Oleomonas cavernae: one gene and its partner. Each later gene encodes a partner of the first gene's protein in a complex. Links are inferred from orthologs where the notes say so. Each region holds a gene or a part of one and is shown on either strand. Other genes may lie near its edges.

The links. Proteins that work in one complex are often made in the same cells at the same time.
Region 2: the proteins of dnaN (region 1) and D3874_RS16595 are in contact, whole or in part, in a cryo-EM structure (PDB 8GIZ), measured with the Escherichia coli proteins. The link is inferred for Oleomonas cavernae from one-to-one orthologs.

The regions. Positions count from the first base shown.
Region 1 is NZ_QYUK01000011.1:3,990,835-3,996,539, reverse strand. The notes cover bases 2,681-5,515. They hold dnaN (DNA polymerase III subunit beta), read left to right. Parts: upstream 2,681-3,454; coding sequence 3,455-4,576; downstream 4,577-5,515. Other genes in these bases: D3874_RS30820 (DNA replication/repair protein RecF), read left to right, coding at 5,229-5,515; D3874_RS30825 (AAA family ATPase), read left to right, coding at 4,750-5,229; D3874_RS23155 (calcium-binding protein), read right to left, coding at 2,681-3,089. Also shown: chromosomal replication initiator protein DnaA, read left to right, coding at 1-336; more of D3874_RS23155, read right to left, coding at 381-2,680; more of D3874_RS30820, read left to right, coding at 5,516-5,705. UniProt on the Escherichia coli protein: Confers DNA tethering and processivity to DNA polymerases and other proteins. Acts as a clamp, forming a ring around DNA (a reaction catalyzed by the clamp-loading complex) which diffuses in an ATP-independent manner freely and bidirectionally along dsDNA.
Region 2 is NZ_QYUK01000011.1:2,653,375-2,658,754, reverse strand. Bases 1-2,924 are described here. They hold D3874_RS16595 (DNA polymerase III subunit gamma/tau), read left to right. Parts: upstream 1-509; coding sequence 510-2,339; downstream 2,340-2,924. Other genes in these bases: recR (recombination mediator RecR), read left to right, coding at 2,678-2,924; D3874_RS16590 (YbaB/EbfC family nucleoid-associated protein), read left to right, coding at 2,350-2,670; D3874_RS31250 (TROVE domain-containing protein), read left to right, coding at 1-197. In the rest of the region: more of recR, read left to right, coding at 2,925-3,292; D3874_RS16580 (hypothetical protein), read right to left, coding at 3,289-3,555; D3874_RS16575 (hypothetical protein), read left to right, coding at 3,671-4,129; D3874_RS16570 (DUF3857 domain-containing transglutaminase family protein), read left to right, coding at 4,259-5,380. UniProt on the Escherichia coli protein: Part of the beta sliding clamp loading complex, which hydrolyzes ATP to load the beta clamp onto primed DNA to form the DNA replication pre-initiation complex.

The DNA of each region.
Region 1 (5,705 bases):
GACATGGCCCAGGAGGTTCTGCAGGACCTGCTGCGGGCCAACGACCGCCGGGTGACGATCGAGGACATCCAGCGCAAGGTCGCCGACTATTACAGCGTGCGCATGAACGACATGCTGTCGGCCCGGCGGGCGCGCGTGGTGGCCCGGCCGCGCCAGGTGGCGATGTACCTGGCCAAGCAGCTGACCTCGCGCTCCCTGCCCGAAATCGGCCGCAAGTTCGGCGGCCGCGACCACACCACGGTGATCCATGCCGTGCGCAAGATCGAAGAACTCTGCGCCGCCGACACCACCTTCCACGAGGAAATCGACAGCCTGCGCCGCGCGCTGGAGGTGTAACGTGTAGCATCCGGCCGCGAGAAGCGGCCGGACGCCGTGCGTGATCAGGCGAAGAGGAAGTCGCTGGCCTCGATCGTGTCGAGGGGCATGGTGTTCAGCAGCAGCGTGGTGCTCTGGCCCAGATTGACCCGCACGCCACCCGTATAGTTCTCGGTCACGCTGAAGCCGGCGGCGACCATTTCGTCGAAAGTGTGATAGCCCAGGGCGCTGACGTCGAACGTGTCGATGCCATCTTCAAAGTCGGTAATGACGCAGACCTTCTTGGCCTTGAACACGAAACGGTCGGCGCCGTCGCCACCGGTGACGCGCCACGTGTTGTCATTGTAGATTACATCGTCGCCGCCACCGCCATCGATGGTCGACTGGTTGGCGCCGGCATAGATGATGTCGTCGCCGGCGCCGCCATAGACGCTGGTGGCGGTTTTGCGCGGAAAGGCACCTGCAGGTGTGCGCAGGTCGAGCGTGGTCGCCTCGTCGGCGAAGTGTACCGACAACATGTAGGCAAAATCCGACGTGCCGAAGTCCAAGACACCGCCGTCCTTGAGATAGACGTTGTGCGCGCTGAAATTGGCGAGTCTCTCTGCGTCCTCGATCGAAATCCTGATATCGGTGCCGCGGAGCGTCTCGATGTTGAGCAGCGTGACGCCGTCCAAGTTCACGTCGAGGATCTCGCCCTCGCGTTGGGGCTCGAATGTGAGCTGATCGTCTCCGGCGCCGCCATCATAGATTTCGCCCGAGACAACGTCCCGAGCCTTGACGATCAGAACGTCGTTGCCGTCGCTGCCATAGACCATGTCCTTGCCGCGACCGCCGGTCAGATAGTTTATGTAACTGTCCCCGGCATGGAGGATGTCGTTGCCTTTGCCGCCGTCGAGATATTCGTAGGCGGCGGTGAGTCCGTCTCCGCCCGTCAGTACGTCGTCGCCAGCGCCGCCGTTGATCCACAGGTTGTAGTATCGGGGGGTGCCGACTTCGATCTGGCGCAGGTCAAGCACCGTGTCCTGGTCCGACAGATAGAGGTACATGAGCCCGGGAAGGGAAGCGATCCCCGTCAGGTCCAGCGTGCCGCCGTCGGTGAGATGGATCTCATGGGCGTCGACCACGGCGAAGGACTTCAACATGGCGAACGACATGGCCAGCGCGCCGCCGTTACTGACCGCCTTCTCGATGCCGGTGAGCGCCAGTTGGCTCAGATCGAGGCGGCCCGGGCCGGAGAAGACAATGGCGTCGGAACCGTTGCCGCCGTCGTAGATTTCGCCGCCGGCGACATCCGCCGTGGAAGTGATGACAAGCTGGTCGTTGCCGTCGCCGCCAAAGACCAGATCCTGGCCCAGGCCACCGGTCAGCTTGTCGTTTCCGACCCCGCCTTCCAGGCGGTCGTTGCCGGCCGCCCCGTCGAGCCCGTCGTTGCCCGCCTCGCCCAGCAGCCTGTTGTCGCCCGCGCTGCCAAGGATCGTGTTGTTCCCGGCGTTACCCTGGCCCCGGACACCGCCGGTCAGGGTGAGATTTTCGAAGCCGTCCAGCAGCGTATAGTCGAATCCCGAAATCACGATATCGGTGCCGCCGCCGTTCTCCTCGCTGACCGAGTCCCGTCGCACATTGGCGGGGTCGAGGTAGTAGGTATCGTTGCCGAGACCGCCCTTCAGCACATCGATGCCGGCACCGCCGATCAGGATATCGTTGCCGGCACCGCCTTCGAGCGTGTCGTTGCCGTCGCCGCCGTCCAGCGTGTCGTTGCCCGCCTCGCCCAGCAGCGTGTTGGCCGACCTGTTGCCGGTTATGCTGTTGCCGAGGTTGTTGCCCTGGCCCCGGATGCCGGCGCGCAGGGTCAGATTCTCGAACCCGCCGATCAGCGTGTAGTCGAAGGCCGCGACCACCGTGTCGATGCCGTCGGCGCCCGCTTCGCTCACCGTGTCGGCGTTGTCGCCGGCGTCCAGGTAGTAGGTGTCGTTGCCCAGGCCGCCCTGCAGCATATCCACACCCCGGCCGCCGGTGAGACTGTCGGCGCCGTTGCCGCCCAGCAGGGTGTCGTCACCGTCGCCGCCCTGGAGCGTATCGTTGCCGCTGGCGCCGTCGATCTTGTTGCCGCCGGCATTGCCGATGATCGTGTTGCCGAGGCTGTTGCCGCTGCCGGAGAAGCCGGCGCTGCCCTTCAAAGTCAGATTCTCGAAGCCGCTGCCCAGTCTCCAGTTGAGATAGGCGAGAACGGTATCGGTGCCGGTCGTGTCGATGACGACGTCCCGCGCGCTGTCGACGACATAGGTATCGTCGCCGGCACCGCCCTCGAGCCGATCGTCACCCGTGCCGCCGTCGAGGCGGTCGTTGCCGGCGCCACCGATCAGATAATCCTCGCTGCCGAGGCCATAAAGCTCGGCGCCGTCGTCGTGGGCCACGAGGACGTTGATCTGATCGTTGCCGAAACCCTTCTGCCCGGCATAGAGGAGGAGGCCCTCGACATTGGTCGGCAGCGTGTAGTCGTGGAAGGCGGCGACGGTGTCGATACCGCCGTCCGCCGTCTCGACGATCGTGTCCGCGCTGTCGTCGTCGATCACATAGCCATCGTCGCCGTTGCCGCCGACCAGACGATCGACCCCGGCGCCGCCGCCCAGAATGTCGTCGCCTTCGCCGCCCTCGAGCGTGTCGTCGCCGGCATCGCCGTAGATTTCGTCGTCACCGGCGAAGCCGTTGATGACGTCGGCCTCTGTCGTGCCATCCAGCACGTCCGCGTTACTGGTGCCGTTGATATTGGCCAAGACCGCTACTCCATCGATGGTAAGCGCGAGCGCGCTGCCATGGCGCTGCGCCGCCACAGTGCTTGGCGACTGGCGGAAATTCAATCAAAAAGGGTATTCTGCGGCCTTGCGCCAGCCGGTGGCCGAATCACCTGCGCGGAAGCCTGTCCGCCGGGGTCCTGGAAAGCTTCGGCCGGGCGGCGAATAGTGACGCCAAATCAATATGTTGCCGAGGGTTAAAAAGCGCTGGCGCCCCCCATACCTTTTGCTACTCTCTAGCACCGTGTCACCGCCCTGCGCGGTGCGCGGTCGGCGTGACAGCCACGCCGGTTCCGCCCTCCTGATCCTCCTTCACCGGATCACGACCGACGCATCGAGAACGACGTATGCAGCTCATCATCGAACGCGGCGCCCTTCTGCGCACCCTCGGCCACATCCACAGCGTCGTCGAACGGCGGAATACCATACCCATCCTCTCGAACGTCCTGATCGAGGCGCGAGACGGCCACCTGCACCTGACCGCGACCGACCTGGACCTCGCCATCGTCGAAAGCGTGCCCGCCAACATCATCCAGGGCGGGGCCACCACCGCCTCGGCCCACACCCTGTTCGACATCGTGCGCAAGTTGCCCGAGGGCACCGATGTCGAGCTGATCTACAAGTCGGAGGACAGCGGCCGCATGAGCCTGTCGGCCGGGCGCTCGCGCTTCCAGTTGCAGTGCCTGCCGCGCGAGGACTTCCCCGTGATCGCCGACGGCGGCATGCCCCATTCCTTCGCCCTCTCGGCCGATGCCCTGCGCAACCTGATCGACAAGACCCGATTCGCCATCTCGACGGAAGAGACGCGGTACTACCTCAACGGCATCTATCTCCACGCGGCGGACTCCTCGGGCGTCGCCGTGCTGCGCGGGGTGGCCACCGACGGCCACCGCCTGGCCCGCTTCGAGGTGCCGCTGCCCGACGGCGCCGCCGGCATCCCCGGCGCGATCGTGCCGCGCAAGACCGTGAACGAGGTGCGCAAGCTGATCGAGGAGACCGAGGGCGACGTCTCGATCGCTTTGTCCGACACCAAGATCCGTTTCGCCTTCGACGACGTGGTGCTGACGTCCAAACTGATCGACGGCAGCTTCCCGGAATATTCCCGCGTCATCCCGACCCAGAACGACAAGCTGCTGGAAGTCGATCCCAAGCTGTTCGCCGCCGCGGTCGACCGCGTCTCGACCATCTCGACCGACAAGACCCGCGCGGTGAAGCTGATCCTCGACCAGGACCGCATCACCCTGTCGGTGACCAGCCCCGACAACGGCAGCGCGGTCGAGGAGGTGGCGGCCAGCTATCGCTCCGGCCCGATGGAGATCGGCTTCAACGCCAAGTACCTGCTGGATATCACCCAGCAGATCGAATCCGATGTGATCCGCCTGGTGCTGGCGGATTCGCTGGCGCCCACCCTGGTGCGCGACCAGGGCGACGATGCCACGCTCTACGTCCTGATGCCGATGCGCGTTTGATGTCATTTGCCCTCTCCGCCGTTTACGGGGGAGAGGGAGGGGACCCGCGACAGCGGGGAGGGTGAGGTGGTTGCGCAGGAATTGCGCCGGCGGTGATTCCCTCCTCACCCCACCCTCTCCTCCGAGGAGGAGAGGGCTTTGACCGTGAAAGGTGGCGACGATTGGCCTTGGCCATGACCATTGCGAGCGAAGACGAACCGGATCGCGCAGCCCTGCCGGCGGCGCGCCATGTCCAGCGCCTGGTCGTGACCGATTTTCGCTGCTACGGCCGGGCCGAGCTGCTGTTCGATGGCCGGCCGGTGGTGCTGTCGGGGCCCAATGGCGCGGGCAAGACCAACCTGCTGGAAGGCCTGTCCATGCTCTCGCCCGGGCGCGGCCTGCGCCATGCCAGGAGCGCCGAGATCGCCCGACGGGACGGGGCAGGCGGCTGGGCCGTGGCGGCGGCGGTTGTGGGCGAGGGGCTGGCGGCACCGCTCGAGATCGGCACGGCGACCGTTCCCGGCAGCGAGCGGCGCCAGGTCAAGCGTGACGGCGCCCAGGTCACCCAGGCCAGCTTGGCGCGCGAGCTGTCGATCCTGTGGCTGACGCCGACCATGGACCGGCTGTGGACCGAGGGCGCGGCCCCCGCCGGCGCTTCCTGGACCGCCTGGTGATGGCACGCCATGCCGCCCATGCCGAGGCCCACGTCGCCTATGACAAGGCCCGGGAGGAGCGGTTGAGGCTGTTGACCCAGGGCCCGCGCGACAGCCAGTGGCTGGACGCGCTGGAAGAGCGGCTGGGCCGGGAAGGCGCGGCGATCGCGGCAGCGAGGCGGGCGACGGTGGCGGATCTCAACGCGGCGATGGCCGCGGTCGAGACGCCGTTTCCCCGCGCCCACCTGGCCCTGACCGGCGAGGTCGAGGGCTGGGCGGGCGAGGAAGCCGCCGTGGCCGGCCGCCTGCGCGCCGCCTTGTCGGCCGCGCGGCCGCGCGACGGCGAGGCCGGTGCCCAGACCATCGGCCCCCACCGCGGCGACCTGGGCACCACCCATGTCGCCAAGGACCAGCCGGCGGGGCAGTGTTCGACGGGGGAGCAGAAGGCCCTGCTGCTCTCGATCGTGCTGGCCCAGGCGGCGCTGGTGGCGCGGGCG
Region 2 (5,380 bases), 1.3 Mb from region 1 along the record:
CCACCCGGTTCATCGTCATCACCGACGAACAGAGCCACGACACCGTGGCCTGGCCGCCGGGGGTGCCGACCTGGGTCGTCAACGTGGCGCCGTACAAGCCGGCACTCGTGCGGGACAGCGCCACGCTGACCCGCATCGATGGCTGGTCCGAGGCGGTGCTGGCCTATGTGGCGGCCTGCGAGCGCGAGGCCGCGTGACAAGCCGGGCGGGCGAGGGGGAAACCCCTCGCCCGCCCTTTTTGCGTTTTGGGACTTGCCCAAACGCCGTCGAACGTCGATATAGACGCCGGGAGGTTGGCGATGGACAGGTCCCTCGCGAACCCGGTCAGGTCCGGAAGGAAGCAGCCGTAACGAATCCGATCTGGGTTGTTGTCCAGCCTCCCACCTTACTTACATTTGTCCCTCAGGCGCCGGGCGGCCGCATCCGCGGCCTTGGCTCGCTCCGCTAAAGCTACGCGGGCGCTCAATGCGCCTTGTTCAAGTGGCCGGGCATGGCCACAATCGCGCCCGATGAATGACAGCTCGATTCCCGCCGCCGAGGTGGCCGTGCCTTACCGGGTGCTGGCCCGGAAATACCGGCCGTCCAACTTTGCCGAGCTGATCGGCCAGGAGGCGATGGTCCGCACCCTGACCAACGCCATCGCGGCCGGGCGCCTGGCCCATGCCTTCATGCTGACCGGGGTGCGCGGGGTGGGCAAGACCACCACCGCCCGCATCATCGCCAAGGGCCTGAACTGCATCGGCCTGGACGGCAAGGGCGGGCCGACGGTCGAGCCCTGCGGGGCGTGCGTGAACTGCGTGGCGATCGCCGAGAGCCGGCACATCGACGTCCAGGAAATGGACGCCGCCAGCCGCACCGGCGTAGGCGACATCCGCGAGATCATCGAGGGCGTGCGCTTCCTCCCCGTTCAGGCGCGCTACAAGGTCTACATCATCGACGAAGTCCACATGCTCTCCACCAGTGCCTTCAACGCCCTGTTGAAAACGCTGGAAGAGCCGCCGGCGCATGTGAAGTTCATCTTCGCCACCACCGAAATCCGCAAGGTGCCGGTCACCGTGCTCTCGCGCTGCCAGCGCTTCGACCTGCGCCGGATCGAGCAGGAGCGGCTGATCGCTCACCTGCATGGCATCGCGACCAGGGAAGGCGCCAATGTGGCGCCGCCGGCCCTGGCCCTGATCGCCCGGGCCGCCGAAGGCTCGGTGCGCGATGCCCTGTCCCTGCTCGACCAGGCCATCGCCCATGCGGCGGGCGAGGTCGACGAGGGGGCGGTGCGCGACATGCTGGGCCTGGCCGACCGGGCGCGCGTCTTCGATCTGTTCGAGATGGTCATGCGCGGCGATGTGAAGGCCGCCCTGGGCGAACTGACCGACCAGTACGACACCGGTGCCGATCCGGCGGTGGTGCTGCAGGACCTGCTGGAACTGGCCCACTGGCTGACCCGGCTGAAGATCGTGCCCGATGCGGCGGGCGAGGCCACCGCCTCGGAACACGACCGCACCCGCGGCCTGGAACTGGCCAGGGCGCTGTCGATGCCCGTGCTGGCGCGGGCCTGGCAGATGCTGCTGAAGGGCCTGGGCGAGGTGCGCATGGCGCCCAGCCCGCTGTCGGCCGCCGAGATGATCCTGATCCGCCTGGCCTATGCGGTCGACCTGCCGCCGCCGGCCGACCTGGTGAAGCAGTATCTGGACGAGCGGGCCCAGGGCCAGCCCGGTGCCCCGCGCGGGCCGCAGGGCGGCGGTGGCGGGGCCAGCGCGCTTGCCGTCTCCAGCCCCGTCGCCATGGGCCGGCCACTGCCGGCGCCCGGCCCCGAGCGCAGCCCGGTCGCCTCGGCGCAGGGCAATGTCGTCTATCTCAAGAGCCCGGAAACGGCACCGCCGGCGAGCTTCGCGGCCGTGGCCGCCCTGGTTGAGAGCAAGCGTGAAATCCGTCTGCACGCCCATCTGATGAACGACGTTCATCCGGTGGCCTTCGCCCCCGGCCGGATCACCCTGCGCCTGCGCGATACCGCACCGCGCAGCTTAGGCCGCGACCTGGCCGAGTTGCTGAAGACCTGGACCGGGCAGCCATGGCTGATCGACACCTCGCTGGAGCCGGGCGGCCCCACCCTGGGCGACCTGGCCCGGGCCGACAAGAACGCCCTGGCGGAACGGCTGTTGAATTCCGATCCGGTGAAAGCGCTGCTCAGCGCCTTTCCCGGGGCCAAGCTGGTGGAAATCCGGGCCAAGGCCAAGGCGGGCGCGGTTGCAATCGAGCCGCCGGCCGACGATATGCCGGAGCAGGAGCCTGACGAGGATGCCCCCATCCTCGACATCTTCGATTTCGAGACCGACGACGATTGAGAGAGCACCCATGAAACTCAACGAAATCATGAAGCAGGCCCAGGTCATGCAGGCCAAGATGGCCGACATGCAGAACAGCCTCGACACGGTCGAGGTCGAGGGGCGCTCGGGCGGTGGGTTGCTGACCGTCACCATGAACGGCAAGGGCGAGCTCAAGCGGGTGAAGATCGACCCCAGCCTGATCGTCGCCGACGAGGCCGAGGTACTGGAAGACCTGATCGTCGCCGCCCACCGCGACGCCAAGGGCAAGGTCGAGGCGCGCATGGCCGAGGAAATGCAGAAGGCGACCGCCGGCATGGGCCTGCCCGCCGGCTTCAAGCTGCCGTTCTGATCGCTTCATGGCATCCGGCGGACCCGAGCCCGGCGGCGCCCTGGACCGCCTGATCCAGTTGCTTGCCAAGCTGCCCGGCCTGGGCCCCCGCTCGGCCCGCCGCGCCGCCCTGCACCTGATTGCCAGGCGGGAGGCGCTGATGGGGCCGCTGAGCGCCGCCATGGCCGAGGCGCTGGTCGCGGTGAAGGCCTGCTCGCTGTGCGGCAACATGGACACCAGCGACCCCTGCGCGATCTGCCGCGACCCCGGCCGCGACCAGGGGGTCATCTGCGTCGTCGAAGGCGTGGGCGATCTGTGGGCGATCGAACGCTCGGGTGCTTTTCGCGGGCGTTACCATGTCCTGGGCGGGCACCTGTCGGCGATCGACGGCATCGGCCCCGACGATCTGCGCATCGCCGGCCTGATGCCGCGCCTGGGGCCGCCGCTGCGCGAGGTGGTGCTGGCCCTGAATGCGACCGTCGACGGCCAGACCACGGCGCACTATGTCGCCGGCCTGATCGAGCACAAGGGCGTGTCGGTGACCCGGCTGGCCCACGGCGTGCCCGTGGGCGGCGAACTCGATTATCTCGACGACGGTACCCTGGCGGCGGCCCTGAAGGCAAGGCGGCCTTCCGAGAGCTAGTCGCCGGCCCGGCGCAGCTTGATGTCGCCGGTCGAGGGCCGCCAGAGCTTTTCCGAGCGATCACGATAGAGTGGGCGCGGCGGCTCGAAGCGCTGCCAGCTATCGCTCCGGCCCAGGAGCTTTTTCTCGACGCGCGTCTCGAGCCCGGTCGGCTTTGCCGTCGTCCCGGTGGTGGGCTTGGTTGCCTGTTCGGCCGCGGCGACACTGGTCGACATGGCCAGGGCCAGCAGGCCGGCGGCGGCGATTGTACTCAACTGTTTCATCACCATGGCTCCCAAGCAGCCTGAATCTATAACAACACGCAGGCCCCAAGCTGGTTGCAGGGCCGGGCTGAATGACCGATCTTTGCCGCGGAACGGGGCCTGGGGAGGCGATCGAATGCGTCGATTTGTTGTGCTGTTGCAGGTGGTCCTCGCCGTCTTGGTGGCGGGATCGGCGGCCCACGCCGCCGACCAGACCTTGCTGGGCGCCTGGAAGATCAGCGATGCGGTGATGGCCCCCTGGGTTGCCCAGCAAAGCCCGGACGAAGTGGCCGAGATGGCCAAGCTCAAGGGCCAGCCCGTCACCTTCGCGGCCCACGAGGTTATCGCCGCGTCCGTCATCGGCTGCACGGATGTCGGCTACGAGGTCACCCGCATCCCGCCTGAAGGCCTGTTCCAGGGCGGCCTGCCCGAGGGCCGTCAAGCCCAGGCAGCGGCGGCGCTGGGCCTGCCGCCGGGCGAGGTGCCCGGGATCGACGTCGCCTGCTCGACCGGCCTGTTCTCCTATCATTTCCGGGACGCCAGCACGGCCCTCTTCGCCCTCGACAACGTGATCTACACGCTGACGCGGCAGTAAACAGGCCCCTCCGGCCCGGCTGCGCGATTTTACCGCGAAGGCAAATTCGAGATTCTCGCCAATGGCCCGAATGGTGCCTAATATCGATGCTTTGCGGCGTTGAGCATCTGGCGATTTGAGAGACCAAACATGTTTGCGGGTCGTGCCCTGGGGCGCTTGCTTCTTTCCTTCTGGTTGCCGGTCATCATGCCTGGGGTCGCGCTCGCCGCCAGCGACTATGTCGCGCCGGCGCCGTCCTGGGCATTGCCGATGGCTGTGCCGGCCGCCAACCCCGATCGCGCCGCCGAGGTTTCGGGCGGCCTCTATTTCCTGCTGGTCGACCGGCAGATCGATTGGCGCGAAGGCGAGGTCGAGTACTACTCACGCTACGCCTATCAGGTGCAGAGCCGGCAGGGCCTCGAGGAAGCCGCGGCGATCAGCGAAGTGTTCGACCCCACCCACGAGACTCTGCGCGTCAACAAGGTCACGGTGACCCGCGATGGCCAGACCATCGACCTGACGGGGACGACCGATTTTGAAACCTTCCGCCAGGAGGAAGACCTGTCCGAAGGCATCCTCGATGGCTATCTGACGGTCCACGCCAACCTGAAGGATATCCGGGTCGGTGACATTGTCGATTACGCCTTCACGGTGTACCGCAAGCCCAAGATCGCCGCCGGGGATCTCTCGGTGCGTTTCAGGACGGCATGGTCGACGCCGACGGCCTTCGCGCGGGCGCGGATCATCCTGCACGGGGACAAAGCGCTCCGTCAGCGATCCGCCGACGGGCGCAAGCTGGACCTCGTGGCCCAGGATGCCGCAAGCCGGACCTACGAGTGGACGGTCAGCGATCCGCAGCCGATGCCGGCCGAGGCGAATGTGCCGAGTTGGTACGATCCCTGGTCGACGATCGAGGTGACGACCATGGCGGGATGGGGCGACCTGACCGGCGAAATGGCGCCGTACTACACGACGGACCAGGCCCTGCCGAAAGCCTTCGGTGATCAGGTCGATCTCATCGCGTCGAGCTATGTGGCGCCCGAGGAGCGGATGAGCCGGGCGCTGCGGCTGGTCCAGGACCAGATCCGCTATGTCGGCATCGAAATCGGCAAGGGCTCCTATTTTCCGCGCAGCCCGCAGGAGGTCGTCACCAGCGCCTACGGCGATTGCAAGGACAAGGCCCTGCTGCTGGCGACCGTGCTGAAGCGCCTGGGCATCGAGTCTCATGTCGCACTGGCAAGTATCGACGAAGGGTGGGCCTTGGCAGACCGG